DNA from 4 places in the Pelosinus sp. IPA-1 genome. Region 1 is predicted to be linked to each of the others. Evidence: riboswitches for the same ligand, from Rfam matches in the RefSeq annotation. Region 1 holds a riboswitch; each other region holds the start of a gene.

The links. Region 1 has a riboswitch for cobalamin ahead of cbiD (cobalt-precorrin-5B (C(1))-methyltransferase CbiD). Riboswitches for the same ligand answer to the same signal wherever they lie in the genome.
Region 2: another riboswitch for cobalamin. It lies ahead of QSJ81_RS21780 (sirohydrochlorin cobaltochelatase); the one in region 1 lies ahead of cbiD (cobalt-precorrin-5B (C(1))-methyltransferase CbiD).
Region 3: another riboswitch for cobalamin. It lies ahead of QSJ81_RS01560 (TonB-dependent receptor domain-containing protein); the one in region 1 lies ahead of cbiD (cobalt-precorrin-5B (C(1))-methyltransferase CbiD).
Region 4: another riboswitch for cobalamin. It lies ahead of QSJ81_RS01540 (hypothetical protein); the one in region 1 lies ahead of cbiD (cobalt-precorrin-5B (C(1))-methyltransferase CbiD).

Annotation. Positions count from the first base shown of each region.
Region 1 is NZ_BSVC01000004.1:271,994-275,721, forward strand. Features, by position in the region: gene cbiD (cobalt-precorrin-5B (C(1))-methyltransferase CbiD) at 1-1,069, opposite strand, end outside; cobalamin riboswitch at 1,147-1,321, opposite strand; gene QSJ81_RS11070 (ArnT family glycosyltransferase) at 1,421-3,016, opposite strand; gene QSJ81_RS11075 (ArnT family glycosyltransferase) at 3,028-3,728, opposite strand, start outside.
Region 2 is NZ_BSVC01000010.1:87,501-91,228, forward strand. Features, by position in the region: gene QSJ81_RS21770 (CopZ family metallochaperone) at 57-266, opposite strand; gene QSJ81_RS21775 (HoxN/HupN/NixA family nickel/cobalt transporter) at 298-1,047, opposite strand; gene QSJ81_RS21780 (sirohydrochlorin cobaltochelatase) at 1,122-1,988, opposite strand; cobalamin riboswitch at 2,246-2,424, opposite strand; gene QSJ81_RS21785 (methyltransferase family protein) at 2,506-3,159, opposite strand; gene lgt (prolipoprotein diacylglyceryl transferase) at 3,161-3,728, opposite strand, start outside.
Region 3 is NZ_BSVC01000001.1:355,681-359,408, forward strand. Features, by position in the region: gene meaB (methylmalonyl Co-A mutase-associated GTPase MeaB) at 1-966, shown strand, start outside; cobalamin riboswitch at 1,102-1,285, shown strand; cobalamin riboswitch at 1,556-1,742, shown strand; cobalamin riboswitch at 1,800-1,981, shown strand; gene QSJ81_RS01560 (TonB-dependent receptor domain-containing protein) at 2,179-3,728, shown strand, end outside.
Region 4 is NZ_BSVC01000001.1:348,043-351,770, forward strand. Features, by position in the region: gene QSJ81_RS01530 (GNAT family N-acetyltransferase) at 1-201, shown strand, start outside; gene QSJ81_RS01535 (TonB-dependent receptor plug domain-containing protein) at 247-2,262, shown strand; cobalamin riboswitch at 2,344-2,526, shown strand; gene QSJ81_RS01540 (hypothetical protein) at 2,761-3,039, shown strand; gene QSJ81_RS01545 (methylmalonyl-CoA mutase family protein) at 3,091-3,728, shown strand, end outside.

The DNA.
Region 1 (3,728 bases):
TTTCTTGTGCGGTATCATCAGTTGCTAATATATCTCCTTTTAGAGTAATCATAGCGGTACCCACTCTTAGATCACCAAAGATATAACGCTCAGCACGTATGCTGGCTCTTTGGGCAATTACGCGGTACACCTCATGCAATTTGTATTTTGTAATAATTGGCATAGCAGCTTCCGTAGTATTACAGTCTAATACTTCTTGTATCGCGGACTGCGGTGCGCCTAGGGAAGCCATATAGGCAGCCAGTGTTTCAAAACGAGCATCAGCCATACGATTATGAGTATGAAAAATTCCTGCAGCTACCTTGACAATTTTCCCCAAATGGCCAAATAACAATACTTGCTCCATACCATAATGTACAGCACTTTCTAACATATGTCCGATAAAATTGCTAGTTTGTATTACTGCTTCTCTAGGAAGATGGTACCTATTAATGGCGATTTCTTGTCCCATTTTTCCAGGAGCAAAGACAATTTGATTATATCCTAATGCCTTTACCATAGAAATTTGTGGTGATAATGAATTTTTAAAGGCTTCTTCTGACATTGGTTCCACTATGCCGGTAGTACCAATAATGGATAAACCGCCTACAATACCTAATGTTGGATTTAAAGTTCGTTGTGCTAACCTTTCACCATCAGGTATTGAAATAGTAACAGTTACACCACAACCAGTAGGTAATACATCTTGTATTGCTTGCATGATCATTTTACGAGGTCCAGGGTTAATAGCGGGCTGACCAACAGCTACAGATAAGCCTGGTTTAGTAACAAGCCCCACTCCAACTCCAGCTTTTAGGATTATCTCACTCGTTTTATTGACTTCTACTTCGGCAAAGATCCTTGTACCATTTGTAACATCAGGATCATCTCCTGCATCCTTAATGATACTTGCCTTTCCTCCATTATATAAGGGCTGACATGTTGCAATTTTCACATGGATATTTTGTCCCTGTGGTGAGGTTACATGTACAGTAGTAGGCAATTGCCCAGACCATGCTAGTAATGCAGCTTTGGTTGCTGCAGCGGCACAAGTGCCAGTAGTAATTCCAGACTTCATTTTTTTTTGCAAAATAAAAACCCCCTGAAGACAGGAGGTACAATAAACCTAATTTATTCTACCACCTGCCTATCCTCCGTAGGTCATAACGGTGTGTGTCAGAATAGGCAGGTCTCCTGACTCTGGTTCATTACATAGCTAAACCTTCCCGGATTATTTCCAGTGGTATATTCTTAGCTATGCTCCCCAATACAGTGGCGGGACCGCGCCGGCTTTGACCGGACTTCCCTTTTAAGCGTAAGCACCCATTCCCAATTTATTAATTTTGTTATTGGTATATTTTTGTAGTATTCCACTACTACTGCTAATATTCCTGCTATTATTTATAAATTATAGATGATTTATTCAATTATCCTGATTCAATCATTGTGATTGGCCTCGCTGATATAGTGTTATCTCATTCCGTGTAGCAATTGGAGAAAAATGCTTAGAAAAAGGTTCATTCATAAAATTTTTGTTATCTTTATTTGATACCAATATATACGACATACTGGTATCAGAAGTAAATTCTCTGATCGTTTGAGTAGGCATTGTATATTTTCCTGCCCAAGTACCTAGCTGCTGAGGTTCTTCTTCATGTATTAATCGAGGAATATTATAGCCACTATAAAACACCGCTGATGTTGAATATTCACCATAGGAAGCTATTCTAGCCCTTTCTGCTGGTAACTCAGCAGATATACTTTTAGCAGAGCGTGTTTCTGCTAATGGTATAAGACCATTATGAATTAAGAATAAATTCATAACTACGGTTACTATTGCTATTATTTGTGGCAAATGATAGACATTTCCTTTTAATTGTTTCCAAAGTATTAAACCAATTGAAAGGAAAGTACCAATATATATCATTGTCCAACTAGCTGCAGTTGGGATAAATCGACTACTTAGCGAAATAAGCAGTAATAATGCAATGGCTGGAATGGAAAGCCACCACCAAACCTTTCGATCCCTTAGAATTTGCATTTTACCTAAAGTATATCCAATTAGTAATGCCGCAGGAAAGGATGCAGGGAAAACATATGTAGGATATTTAGTAGCCATCATTGTGTAAAAAATAATCGTAAGAATAGACCAATTTGTTAAATAAATTAGCTGAGAAGACGAAAGCTCTTTTCTAACAACACCCATTGATTTAATGAAAATTCCTGACCAAGGTAATAGGCTGATAGGAAATAGGACTAGATAATAATAAAAGACATTATCCTTAGGATGTTCGGACACTGTGGCACGAAGATAGTTATGTAATCCCAAAAAGGTATCAAGGAAATTTGTACCGTGTAATTGGTACATCTTAACATACCAAGGAGCAGCAATGATTAAAAAGGCAAAGATCCCAGGGAGAATAAATACCTTTCTAAATAGCTGCCATTGGCGAGAAATTATTATATAACTACAGATAATTAATCCTGGCAGCACAAGACCAACAGGACCTTTAGTTAAGACGGCCAGCCCCGCGGCCATATAAGCAAATGAAACATACCATTTCGAACCAGTATTTTTTAAACCGAGATATAACATAGCCAAAGTAATGCTAGTATAAAAAAATAAGATAGAATCAGTAATAACCATTTTAGCTAATATCCAAAATTCTAAGGAGGTTGCTAATACTAAAGAGCTTAAGAGTGCAGTTTTGGTATTGCTAAAAATTTTTTGTCCAAACCAGTAAGTAAAACTTACACTAGCAGCGCTAAATAATCCAGCAGGAAAACGTGCGGCAAAATCAGTAATACCAAATATCTTAAAACTTAAAGCAAGCAACCAATAAACCATAATCGGTTTATCAAACCAATAATGTCCATAAATTTGAGGCGATATCCAATCACCAGTCAGAACCATTTCTTTAGCTGTTAATGCATAATTGGATTCTACAGGGTCACTTATCGGTATAGCTGCATTAAAAGATAGAAAAAAAGTTAAAGATGCAAGAAAAAGCAGCAACATTGTTAGGCGCTTTGCCATAAGTACCTCCCCTATTTTTTGAGTAGTAATACTTTATCATCAATGGTAGATAAAACCGTAAGTAACTGGATGCTTTGGTTTGTTAAACGACCATATTCAGATTGTCTAAGGAGAAAATATGCCCTTGGACTTTCTTGAATATATTGATTTAGATCATCATCTTTCTTTAACTCAAATCCGTAAACATTTGTATAGAATGTAAAGCCTGGGTGTAAGAATTTAACAATATATACTGGGGATGTGCCGTCATACTGTTTGATAAACTCTTGTGCAATAGGTTTAGTTGTAAAATTTGGTGCGGCTAAAGGGAACAACATAAAAACTAACACCATAGAAAATGAAACCATAGCAATAATTTGGGTCCAAAAGGCACGGCCTATTTCTTTCCTCCATGTAAAATATATTACCAATAATGCCATTACAATGAAAATTCCTGAGGCTATATAGATTCCATATTGTAATATAGGCATGGTTTTGCTACCGATAATCATACCGGCTGTAAAAAGTATTGTTAACAGACCTAATAGAATTGGCCAGCTTGTAAAACGTATGTTTTTGAGTGACCATATCCTATCAATGTACCACCCTACTATCATCGCTAAAGGTGGATACATAGGCAAAATGTAAGAGACTAACTTAGTCTGAGAAATTGTAAAAAATATAAAAATAAATAGTGCCCAAATATTTAAGAATAATAGGGTTGAAAAATTCC
Region 2 (3,728 bases), on a different contig from region 1:
CTCTTTTCGCGGTTGAGATATAAAAACGGATGCCATCCCTGGCATCCGCCTAACTATTAAGCAACTACAACATAGCCAGCCTCTTCTACCGCTTGATGAAGATCGGCAATCGCGGCAAAACCTGTCACCACTGCTTCTTTTCTGTCCAAATCAACATAGGCGCTTGCAACGCCTGCAACTTCTTTAAGAGCATTCTCAACGGCCATCTTACAATGACCACAAGACATTCCTTCGATTTTTATTACTGTTTCACCAGTTTGACCCATTTCATATACGTAATGTCTGCCCAGACATACATTAGGTCAGGGTTAAAGTGGGCAGTAAGTCGCTTTGGCCTATTAAGAAAATGATGCCAACTGCAATACTATATAACGCCGTAGTGCTTGCTAATATTACATAGACTTTTGGATTTTTTGCAGCTTGTGCATAACCATTTAAGAGAAGAAGGATTAACACAGTTTGCGCTATAAATAAACCAATAATAAATGCTAACACGGCTGTAAGTCCTAAAGCTACCGTACCAGCTCCTGCGGCCGCAGTAAATAATAAGATTTGTGTTCCAGTTTCTCCTCCAATTCCGTGAAGTATTCCTATACAGCAAGCACTACGAGCACCCAGGTCAACTGAAAAATCTTGCTGCACTGGAGTACTTGCTGGTTTAAATTTTGATTTTAACCAATATGATATTTTCCTTATCCCCATAAAAAGCAATGTCCATCTACTAAGTAATACTTGCTCATCCTTCCGATTAAAAAGAGCCACAATTAACCAAATGCCCAAGCCAATTAAGGTAGCCCCAACAATACGTTCTATAACTCCATCTACCCACTCTGGTAATACATTTCCGAGTAAAATTGCAGCACTACCGAATACTAAATTAACCAACGCATGACCCATTACATAGTAAAGTGATAAGAAGAAACTTTTTTTCTTCGTATCTTCTGCTCCAATAAAATCGGTGATAGCGGCGATATGATCCCAATCGATTGCATGCCTAAGCCCGAGTACAAAACCTAACCCAATTATAGCGCCAATTTCGGCATTCATCTTTTTAATCTCCTTTAATTCAGCCCACAGGCATCTATCTCATGAAATTATATTATAGTATGACCCGTTTAAAACTAGTGTTTTTTAGCTTTATGCACGATCAGTTGATCAATAGCATCTTTTAGATGCTGTACATAAATATCCTGGATAGCTAGATTTTCGCCCAAGCCGTGGAAATATATATCAACATTAAACCCAGCTTTAAGTAATTGGGATTTAGCAGAATCTTCTTCATCACCAGCCATGTCTTTAGTGGCATGGTCGCCAGCTACCAGCATAAATGGCAACAAAGTCACGTTCTTCACCTTTTTACTTTTCAATTTTTCAATAACGCTATCCAGTGCTGGGAAACCTTCGACAGTATACACAAAAATATTATTCAACCCGGCTTCTTCTAATTTTATTTGTAAAGCGGCATAAGCAGTATTAGCAGGATGTACTCCCCCATGACCCATAAGCACTATCGCTTCCTGGTATCTTAACTTAGGTAGTTGCGTTTCAACAGCCTTAATGGCAATCAGGTAATCGTCTGGGTTGCCTTTCTGTCCCATATAATAAAGCAGTGGACGGCCAAGAGTAATCTTATCAAACACTTTAGTATGAGCAAAATGTACAGAAACCTCTCTTAACTTTTCATATTCTTCAGCAGCGGCCACATATAGTGGCTGGATGAATACTTCTTTATATCCCTCAGCTTGCAATCTTTCAAGCGCTTGCTTTTCCGTATCAATTAGAATACCATCTCGCTCAGCCAATTTCTTAATGACAATACGGGAAGTAAACGCCCGACGTACCTCGTAATTAGGGAAGGTAGCTCTGATTTTGCTTTCTGTACTTTCAATGGCCATTTTCAACGTATCAAGATAAGTAGTTCCAAAGCTAACAACTAAGATAGCCCTTTTATCCGCCAAACAGTTGACGGCGCTAGCTGCTTCTTCCATTATAAATTCCTCCAATTATTATAGCTAAATACCAAATGATGAATATTGGGGTAGATTTTCATGCAACATACTAACTTCCGCTCCCCAAGATGGAATCGTCAATACACTACGTAAAAAAATAATCTCCCATCCAAGAACGGGAGACGTAATATAAGCCAGGCAAAGTTATAACGATAAAAATCCCTGCGAAAAAAACGCAACGATGAAATATTGTACAACAGCATTACTTAAATCCCCTCCCCATCGCTCGTGGGTAAACGGTGACTATTAAATAGGCAGTTCTTCTGACTTAGGATCGTAACATTCCTGCGCCTTCCCAAAACTATTATTTCAGTGACATCATGCAGGTTTGCTCCCCTTTACAGCGGCGGGACCGTGTTGGATTTACACCAACTTCCCTATTAAGCCCGTAGGCACCTATCTTACTATATTTAGTTAAGAAAATCCTATTTAAAGTTACTATCAATATCTAACGTTGTCAAGCTTTTGTTCAATACAAACCGTGTATCAAAACTTTTTACTTATCCTGCTTACTCCCAACTAGGCCCCTTCGACCTAATCTGGGGAAAAAACGTGGAGTCACTGCAGCATAGGCGGCATAGTCTTCACCAAATTGTTCCATTGCTTCCCGTTCTTCTTGCCTAGCCAACCAAATATACATCCGCACAAGAATAGGGAACATGGCCAGTGTTAACAACGTCGGCCACTGCAGCAGGAAGCCAAACAGGATCACGATAAAAGCAATGTATTGAGGATGACGCACATAGGCATAAGGCCCACTTATTGCGATTACGCCTCTACGCTGGGCGCTATGCAAAAATCTCCATGTAAAACCGAGAAAGATAAGCCCCCCAAAAATAAACCAGTTACTTAGTTCGTGAATAGGGTTATGATGTGGGTCACCTACCAGCCCCAGCAATGTATACCAAAGGTGTCCGGCATCATGAGAATAGAGATTGATTTGTGGATAGTGGCTCCCCAGCCACCCGGAAAGTAAGTAAATACTCAAAGGAAAACCATACATTTCTGCAAACAGCGCTACAATAAAAGCGGAAAAGGTACCAAAGGAACGCCAATCCCGCCCAGAACGCGGACGAGTAAAACTAAAAGCAAAAATAATAAAGATAAGCGAATTGATGACCACAATTGGCCATAGTCCATAATCTGACATGTTATTCAGTCTCTCCTTTCCGATACCACAACCATAAGCTGCTAGCAAGCATTGCCGTTAACAGCGCTGTCATTTGCGCCACTTTAAGACCGCCAAACATTAAACTATCCGTGCGTAAAAATTCCAAACCGAACCGAGCCAGGGAATAGAGAATGAAATAGGTTATTGCTACCTGTCCATCAAACTGTTTCCGACGGAATATATACAGTAGAACGGCTAGAATCATGAGATCAAACCCAGCCTCAAATAGTTCCGCTGGCACCAATGGCATTGCTCCCCATGCTTGATATGCGGGCGTTCCAGGCTGATAGACAACGCCATACCAGGCAGTTGTCGGTTTTCCATAGGCATCACCGTTTAATAAACAGCCAATACGCCCAATAGCCTGCCCTAGGATAAGACCTGGTGTACTAATATCGGCAAAACGCCGGAAGGATAAACCTTTACTTCGGAAATACCATCCCGCCAGCAATAAATTGGCTATCACCGCTCCCTGAATGGAGAGACCTCCCTGCCAAAACATCAACGCATACAAAGGATTGCTGCTATAGTCTTGCCAAGAGAAGACA
Region 3 (3,728 bases), on a different contig from region 1:
TATGTCCAAGGTGTATTGAGTGAAAATCGAGTGATTTTGTCCAGAGCGATCACGCTCATTGAAAGTAATTTACCAGCTCATATGGAGCTGGCACAGGAAATATTAAAAAAGTTATTACCTCATACGGGTAAATCCATTCGTGTCGGGATTACTGGTGTTCCAGGTGCTGGTAAAAGTACCTTTATTGAAAACCTAGGATGTCAATTATGTGATAAAGGACATAAAGTAGCTGTACTCGCCGTTGATCCCAGCAGTACAGTAACCAAGGGCAGTATCTTAGGCGATAAAACGCGCATGGAGCAATTGTCCCGTAATCCAAGGGCTTATATCAGGCCTTCTCCCTCCAGTGGCACCTTGGGAGGGGTAACCCGTAAAAGCCGGGAAACAATACTATTATGTGAAGCGGCTGGTTATGATGTATTGCTGATTGAAACCGTTGGCGTGGGGCAAAGTGAAGTAACAGTGCGCTCTATGGTTGATTTTTTCCTCTTGCTGATGATTACAGGAGCAGGGGATGAACTGCAAGGGATGAAAAAAGGGGTAATAGAGCTGGCTGATGCCATTGTGATTAATAAAGCAGATGGTGATAATAAACAGAAAGCTTTAATGGCGAAAGTGGATTATGATCGTATTTTGCATTTCTTGCGTCCAGCTACGGAAGGATGGGTTACCAAAGGCCATACTTGCTCGGCAAGTACGGGTGAGGGGGTAGACGATGTTTGGCGGATGGTAGAAAAGTTCCACCAAATAACAACGGAATCTGGTATCTTTGAAAGGCGTCGTCGAACTCAAATGTTAAGTTGGGTGCAGTCTATGGTCCAAGAATATTTGCAGGCTTTATTTATCAATCATCCTGAGGTCATCAATAAGAAACCTCAAATTGAGCAGAATGTTATCGACGGGAAAATTTCTGCCACCATGGCAGTGAAGAAACTAATTGATATATTTGAAGGGGAAAAGAGATAAGAATACCAGATACACCGATCATATTCGGTCATACATGTATACATAATAATATGGATTGACATGTTTATCCAAAAATGGTATTATTTTGGCGTTGACAAAGAAAATCAAAGAAAGGTGTAATAGGTAAAAATTCATTAAAATTAAATAGGTACAGGTGCCCGTAAGGGCTTAATAGAAAAGTCCGGTGTAATACCGGCGCGGTCCCGCCACTGTAATGGGGAGTAAGTCCAAGATATGCCACTGAGACGTAATTGTTTTGGGAAGGTTTGGAGGAACTATGATCCAGAGCCAGGAGAACTGCCTGTACAACAATCACCGTTTTACCTGCGAAAGATGGGGAGGGGATTTTGGTTGTCGTTTTTTGCATTTTTATTCCGGAAGTTTTGCTGGATAATACAAGAAGCCTCTCTGGGTGGTGTCATCACAGGGGGGCTTCTTTTTATTTGACAGATTGTGCTTGCACAGAACAAAATCTTGCATAGCTTAGTGCTTTTGGTTCTTAGGAGGTACAAGCTTCAATATAGGCGGTTTATGACAGATTTTATCATAGATAATCCAGGAAAGAATAGAGAAATAGGATTGGTAATTGTGAGCAAATACGGGTGCAGGTGCCCTTTCAGAGGGCTCAATAGGGAAGTCCGGTGAAAAGCCGGCGCGGTTCGCCACTGTAATACGGAATCAGCCCTGACTGGCCACTGGCAGGAGATAAACTTGCCGGGAAGGCTGGGCTGGTGATGAAGTAGAGCTAGGAGAACTGCCTGTACTGACATCCTCGCTTGACCTGCGATTAACAGGGAGAGGATTAGGAAGCTACCAAGAATCAAAGGAAATAACAACAGAATACTGGGATAGGTGCCCTTCGGGGCTTAATAGGGAAGACCGGTGTAATGCCGGCACGGTCCCGCCACTGTAATGGGGAGTAATTTCGCAAAATGCCACTGGAGCTTAGGCTTTGGGAAGGCGCGAAAAAGCATTGATCCGAAGTCAGGAGAACTGCCTATCTAACGATCGCCATTTTACCTGCGAGTGACGGGGAGGAGATTACGTAAAGATTGCCGGAGAAAAAATGCTCTGGCAACATGGCGTAAGCACTCCCAAAATGGGAGTTTTTTTTATTGCTATTATTTTATATCAGCAACAGAATTGCTGGATGAATAAGAACATCCAGCAATTCTGCAAGAAGTAAAGAAAGTAACAAAGGAATGATATGTTTTGAACCATGTATATAGAATCATCTGGAATCGCGCCCGCTCCTGTTGGCAGGTCGTATCCGAATTGACAAAAAGTAATGGGAAAATGAAATCCAGTCGCCGCCGCGCCCGCCGGGACAGCGTACTTGCAGAAATAAGTTCCATACAGTCTTTCGCCAACATCCAGACTGGAGGATATAAGAAACTGTCTTTAGCGATGACGGTAATGCTTGGTGGATCGCTGGGAGCACTGCCCCCTATGGACTCAACCAATGTTGTTTACGCCGCCGAGGGGGAGACAACCGCCAGCGGGCTTTTAAGCTACAATGCTGGGGTGCATTCCTCTAATAACATATTTTCGGATTGGCAGGCTGGGACGGTAAATCAGGCTGGGAATTCGTATAATACCGTAGTTTTAGATTCGTCGTCCTCTCCTAGATTAGTTAATCCTGTCAATGGGGCGGCACTAGTATTTAATGCGAATTCATTTAAGACAATAGTAAACTATTATAATAGTTCAGCCGGTGGATCAAACAACTATGATACGATCATCGCCGTAATCCAGGTGCCTGATCCGGCCAATCCAGGATCAACAATTCCCAAAACCTATACGATTGCCCAGAAAGACAACAGCGGCAAATTGGTGTCTCTCCTCAACTATAGTGACCTTACCAGTCCAGCTTTAACTGGAAGTAATGTTGCTAACGACTATTGGAAGTTGCCGGAGATAGCACAACAAATCTATCAAGCTCAACAAGCTGCTCAAAGTAGCGACCCAGCCATAAAAGCTGCAGCAGAGGCTAAGTTGATACAATTGATCAGCAATGGTTTGCCCCATCTTTATGCGGCCCAGGGTAATGACTGGCAGAGTGGAACACTATTGACAGTAGGTACTTCTTTGAAACCTGTTAATTTTACGTCATGGCCGATAACACTTCCTTCCAGCCCTTCGGATCCAAATTATTCTTATTCCTATCAAAGTCGCATTGTGGGAGAGAGCGGTGTATGGCGCCCCATGGATCGTCTGGAAAGCACCAGTGCTATTGTCGGCAGTTATAGCATTGGACAGGGATGGATAATTAATGCTGATGGCACAATTACCCAGACTGACAATACGACGACTTCTATTGACAATGGCAGTGGCAGCGGAACGGTGGTAACCGGTCCAACTGCGATAACAGTCAAAGACCTGACTGTCGGTAAAAACGGCACAATTGATCTGTCTTATATCAATACTGTTGGTAATGATCCCATCGCCAACCACATTCAGGGGGGAGTGTATCCCACAGGTTTTAAGGATTCTAATGGAAGAATGATCACTAGAGCAGCTAATCGAACTCTTCTGGTGCGAAATGCAGCACTTTCCGACGGTACCGTTTTTCGGCTGGGCTCCTATAGTGTAATGGAAAGTGGAGGGCAGAATGGAACTACCAAGGTACAAAAGATAGGCGGTAACCAGGATCAGGTCTATATCACGAATGTCACTACCCCGGACGGTCATGCCAACCTGTACATTCAGCTGGGGTGGGTGCCAGGGGTGGGTACGACCACTCAAGGATCGGCGGCTAGTGA
Region 4 (3,728 bases), on a different contig from region 1:
AGACAAGGTATCGGATCTAAATTAGTAAAAGAAGTCGAAGAGTTTTGCAATGAAAAAGAGTATTTAACCATATATCTACACACGCATCGATTCTTGCCGGGTGGTTTTAATTTCTGGATAAAACAAGGGTTCACCATCGTAATTAAAGAGGACGGAGATGCTCAAATTGTGCATATGGAAAAATCACTCATGCCGAAGTAAAATGTCGAAGAAGTGATAAACAGAATGATACGAGGAGAGTGGATCATGAAAAAAATAGTAAATGAGAAAGAACTTGTACGAAAAATTGCAATTGGTATGCTAATGCCAGTAACTGTTATACTATCAGCAGGAACTGTAAGCGCGGCAGAAGAGACTGATGACTTTACATTAGATCCAATTATAGTAACCGCACAACGTTATGCAACAAGGGATATAAATACACCGGCAGCAGTTAGTGTATATACGCAGGAAGAGTTAAAGGCAACAGGGGCAACTAGTGTGATTGAAGCATTAAAATATAGTGAAGGCATTATTTATCATGCTCAAGGCCCAATGGGCAACGCCCAAGGGACGATGACCAGCAAAATTATTATCAGGGGTGTTGAAAAAGGAACATTAGTGCTCATTGATGGTATACCATTAAACCTGCATGGTCGCTATAATTTAGAAGATATTCCACTAGATGATATTGATAAAATCGAAGTTATCCGAGGGGGCGGTTCAGTACTATATGGCAGTGAAGCAACCGGCGGTGTTATCAATATTATTACCAAGAGCAAAAAGAACAATAGTATAACAGTGGCGACAGGTAATAATGGAGTGCAAAATTATAATATGAGCTTACAGGCTGGCAAGTTTGGCATAAATTATTCTGTTAATAAAACAGATGAAATTAACAACATATCAGATGGATATACTCGCAGCACAGCTGCGCCTACTAGTACCAGCTATGTACCCAAACGATATTATGATTTCTCTGGTAATGACCGGGAAGCGTTGTCTTGGCGCTATGCGTTTGATGATAATTTAGATTTTACACATTCTTATGGTACGAGTAATTCAACCTATTTCTATCGTCATGCAGAAACAGCAAATGCAGCAACAATTGGCAGCCTGAGTTCAGCAAGTAATTTTGATACCACCTATAATCGTATGCAATTAAATTATAAGAAAGAGAATATAAAAGCTACCTTTTATTTAAATCAAAAAGAGCTGAATAATAATAAAACTGAGTATTGGGCTACTGTAAGCAAAAAATATCAACAACTGACTACTCCTACCATAACGAATGGAACTGACAAAGACAGAACGGTTGGCCTAGATATGCAAAATACTTGGAAGGTAAAGGATAATACCTTACTTGTCGGTATGAATGCACAAAGAGAAAGCTATGAATCGAAAGAAAAAGCAGATAATGGTGCTTGGGATGGTCGTGATTTTGATCGCAACGTATATTCTCTTTACGGGCAATATGACCATAAGCTGGACACTTCCTCCAATCTTATTTTTAGTGCCCGCGAAACTTGGACAGAAGGGGCTGTGGATGATAAAAACTATAATAAGTTTACACCGCAACTGCAATATATGAAGAAATTAGAAGAAAACACCACTTTTTATGCTAATGCAGGGATGTCCTTTATGATGCCAACCTTTACTCAAATATATGGTTCTGCCAGTCGGGTAAAAGGTAATCCAAGCGTAAAACCGCAACAAGGTGAACATTATGAAGTGGGATTAAAACGTAATACTGATACTCATGCCTGGCGGTTAGCCGTATTTAACTATGCGATTGATGACAGTATCTCAACGACTTACACCGAATCAACAGATACCTTTACCACTAGCAATGAAGACATAAAGAATACAGGGCTTGAATTATCCTGTACTATTGATAATGGCAGGGGCTGGCATACTAACTGGGGCATTTCCTATAGCAATCCTCAAAAATATGAAACAGATAAAAATGGAGCTAGCCAGGGATGGCACAGATACTATGGCAAGCTGCAACTAAACGGCGGGATAAACTATACCAGTGAAAAATGGAAAGCGGCACTGACAACGAACTATTTAGCGAATCGTGAACGTGATACTGATGCTGGTGGAAGTATTAAGCCGATGTTATTAACAGGTGCAAATGTCATTTATAAACTGAAAGCGGACAAAGAGATCTTTTTAACAGTAGACAATTTATTTGACCGTAAAGATATTACTTCTCATGCAACATCTGAATACTATACAATGGGAAGAACCTTTCAGTTAGGCTATAAAATGAGTTTATAGGTTGTATAATTCTATTTTTTATTAATATGCCAAAACTTGACAATCTGGGAAAAATAGTATAACTTGTACATATTAAGATAATTTCATATGGATGGTATAGGTGCCCTTCGGGGCTTAATAGGGAAGTCCGGTTCAAAGCCGGCGCGGTCCCGCCACTGTAATGAGGAGTAAACCCATGATTATGCCACTGAGACAACAGTCTTGGGAAGGTATGGGCAAGCAATGATTCAAAGTCAGGAGAACTGCCTATATAGCAATCACCGATTGACCTGCGAGAGATGGGGAGGGGATTTACGCGCAAGATTCGCGTTTTTTCGTCCTGGCTGTTATGTAATGGCCAGGCTTTATTTATACGATTTCTATACTTGCGTTTAACTCTCGGCCTATGCTGGGAGTTTTTTTATTACAAAAGGAGGGGGGATAGGTTAAAATGCATCACATGTTAGCTAGAATCAGAAAGCAAGGAGAATAGAGTATATAAAGGAGAGTAGAACATATATGAGTACATTGAAATGGGAACCATTTACGCCCTTGATGGAAAGGATACCGCAGGAGGCACCGGGACTATTAACTGGACTGCAAACATTAAAAAACAATATGCCAACTGCAGAGTTTGAAAAATATATTAATTCTCTAACTAGTTTAAAACAAGGTAATGGTATGTTATTGCTTATTACGAAGAAGGAAATGTATCGATCCATAATTGAAAGCAAATTCATACCTGTTATTCAAGCTAGTTTTGGTGTAGAACGAGTGCGTATTATTAGTCAGCCCTAATGGGAAATTGGATAAATCCTAGAGAATGATGATGAAATGGATGGTGAAAGTATGTCAAATCAGGATGTAGAAAATAAAAAAGCAGTGAGCGAAGATCTGCCAGCACGATTTTTTGCTGAGTTTCCCTATCCCACCTATGAGGAATGGCGGGCTGAGTCAGAAAAAGCACTGAAAGGTGCAAATTGGGAAAAAAAATTAATCACAAAAACCTACGAAGGGATTAATTTGCAGCCGATGTATCGGATGGAAGACTTGGAAGATGTAAGTCATTGTGACTCTTTACCTGGCAGTTTTCCTTTTGTACGAGGTTCCAATGCTATGGGATACTTAAATAAACCATGGGAGATCAGCCAAGAATGTGCCGAGCCTTTTTCTACTAAAATGCATGATGTGTTGCAGCATGAATTAAACAAAGGCGGCACAACCATTCATATCGTGGCTGATAAAGCGACTTTGAATGGGATTGATGCAGATAAAGCAGAAGAGCTGCTGCTAGGAAAAGGCATATCGCTATCAACATTAGATGATGTACAACAGGCTTTTCATGGCTTTGACTTAGAAAAAACTCCCTTACTTATCTTTGCTGGTACTTCTGGCATACAATTACTTAGCTTATTTGTAGCCTTAATGAAAGCCAATGGGAGAGATTATCATAAATTAAATGGCTGCATTGGCGTAGATCCCATTGG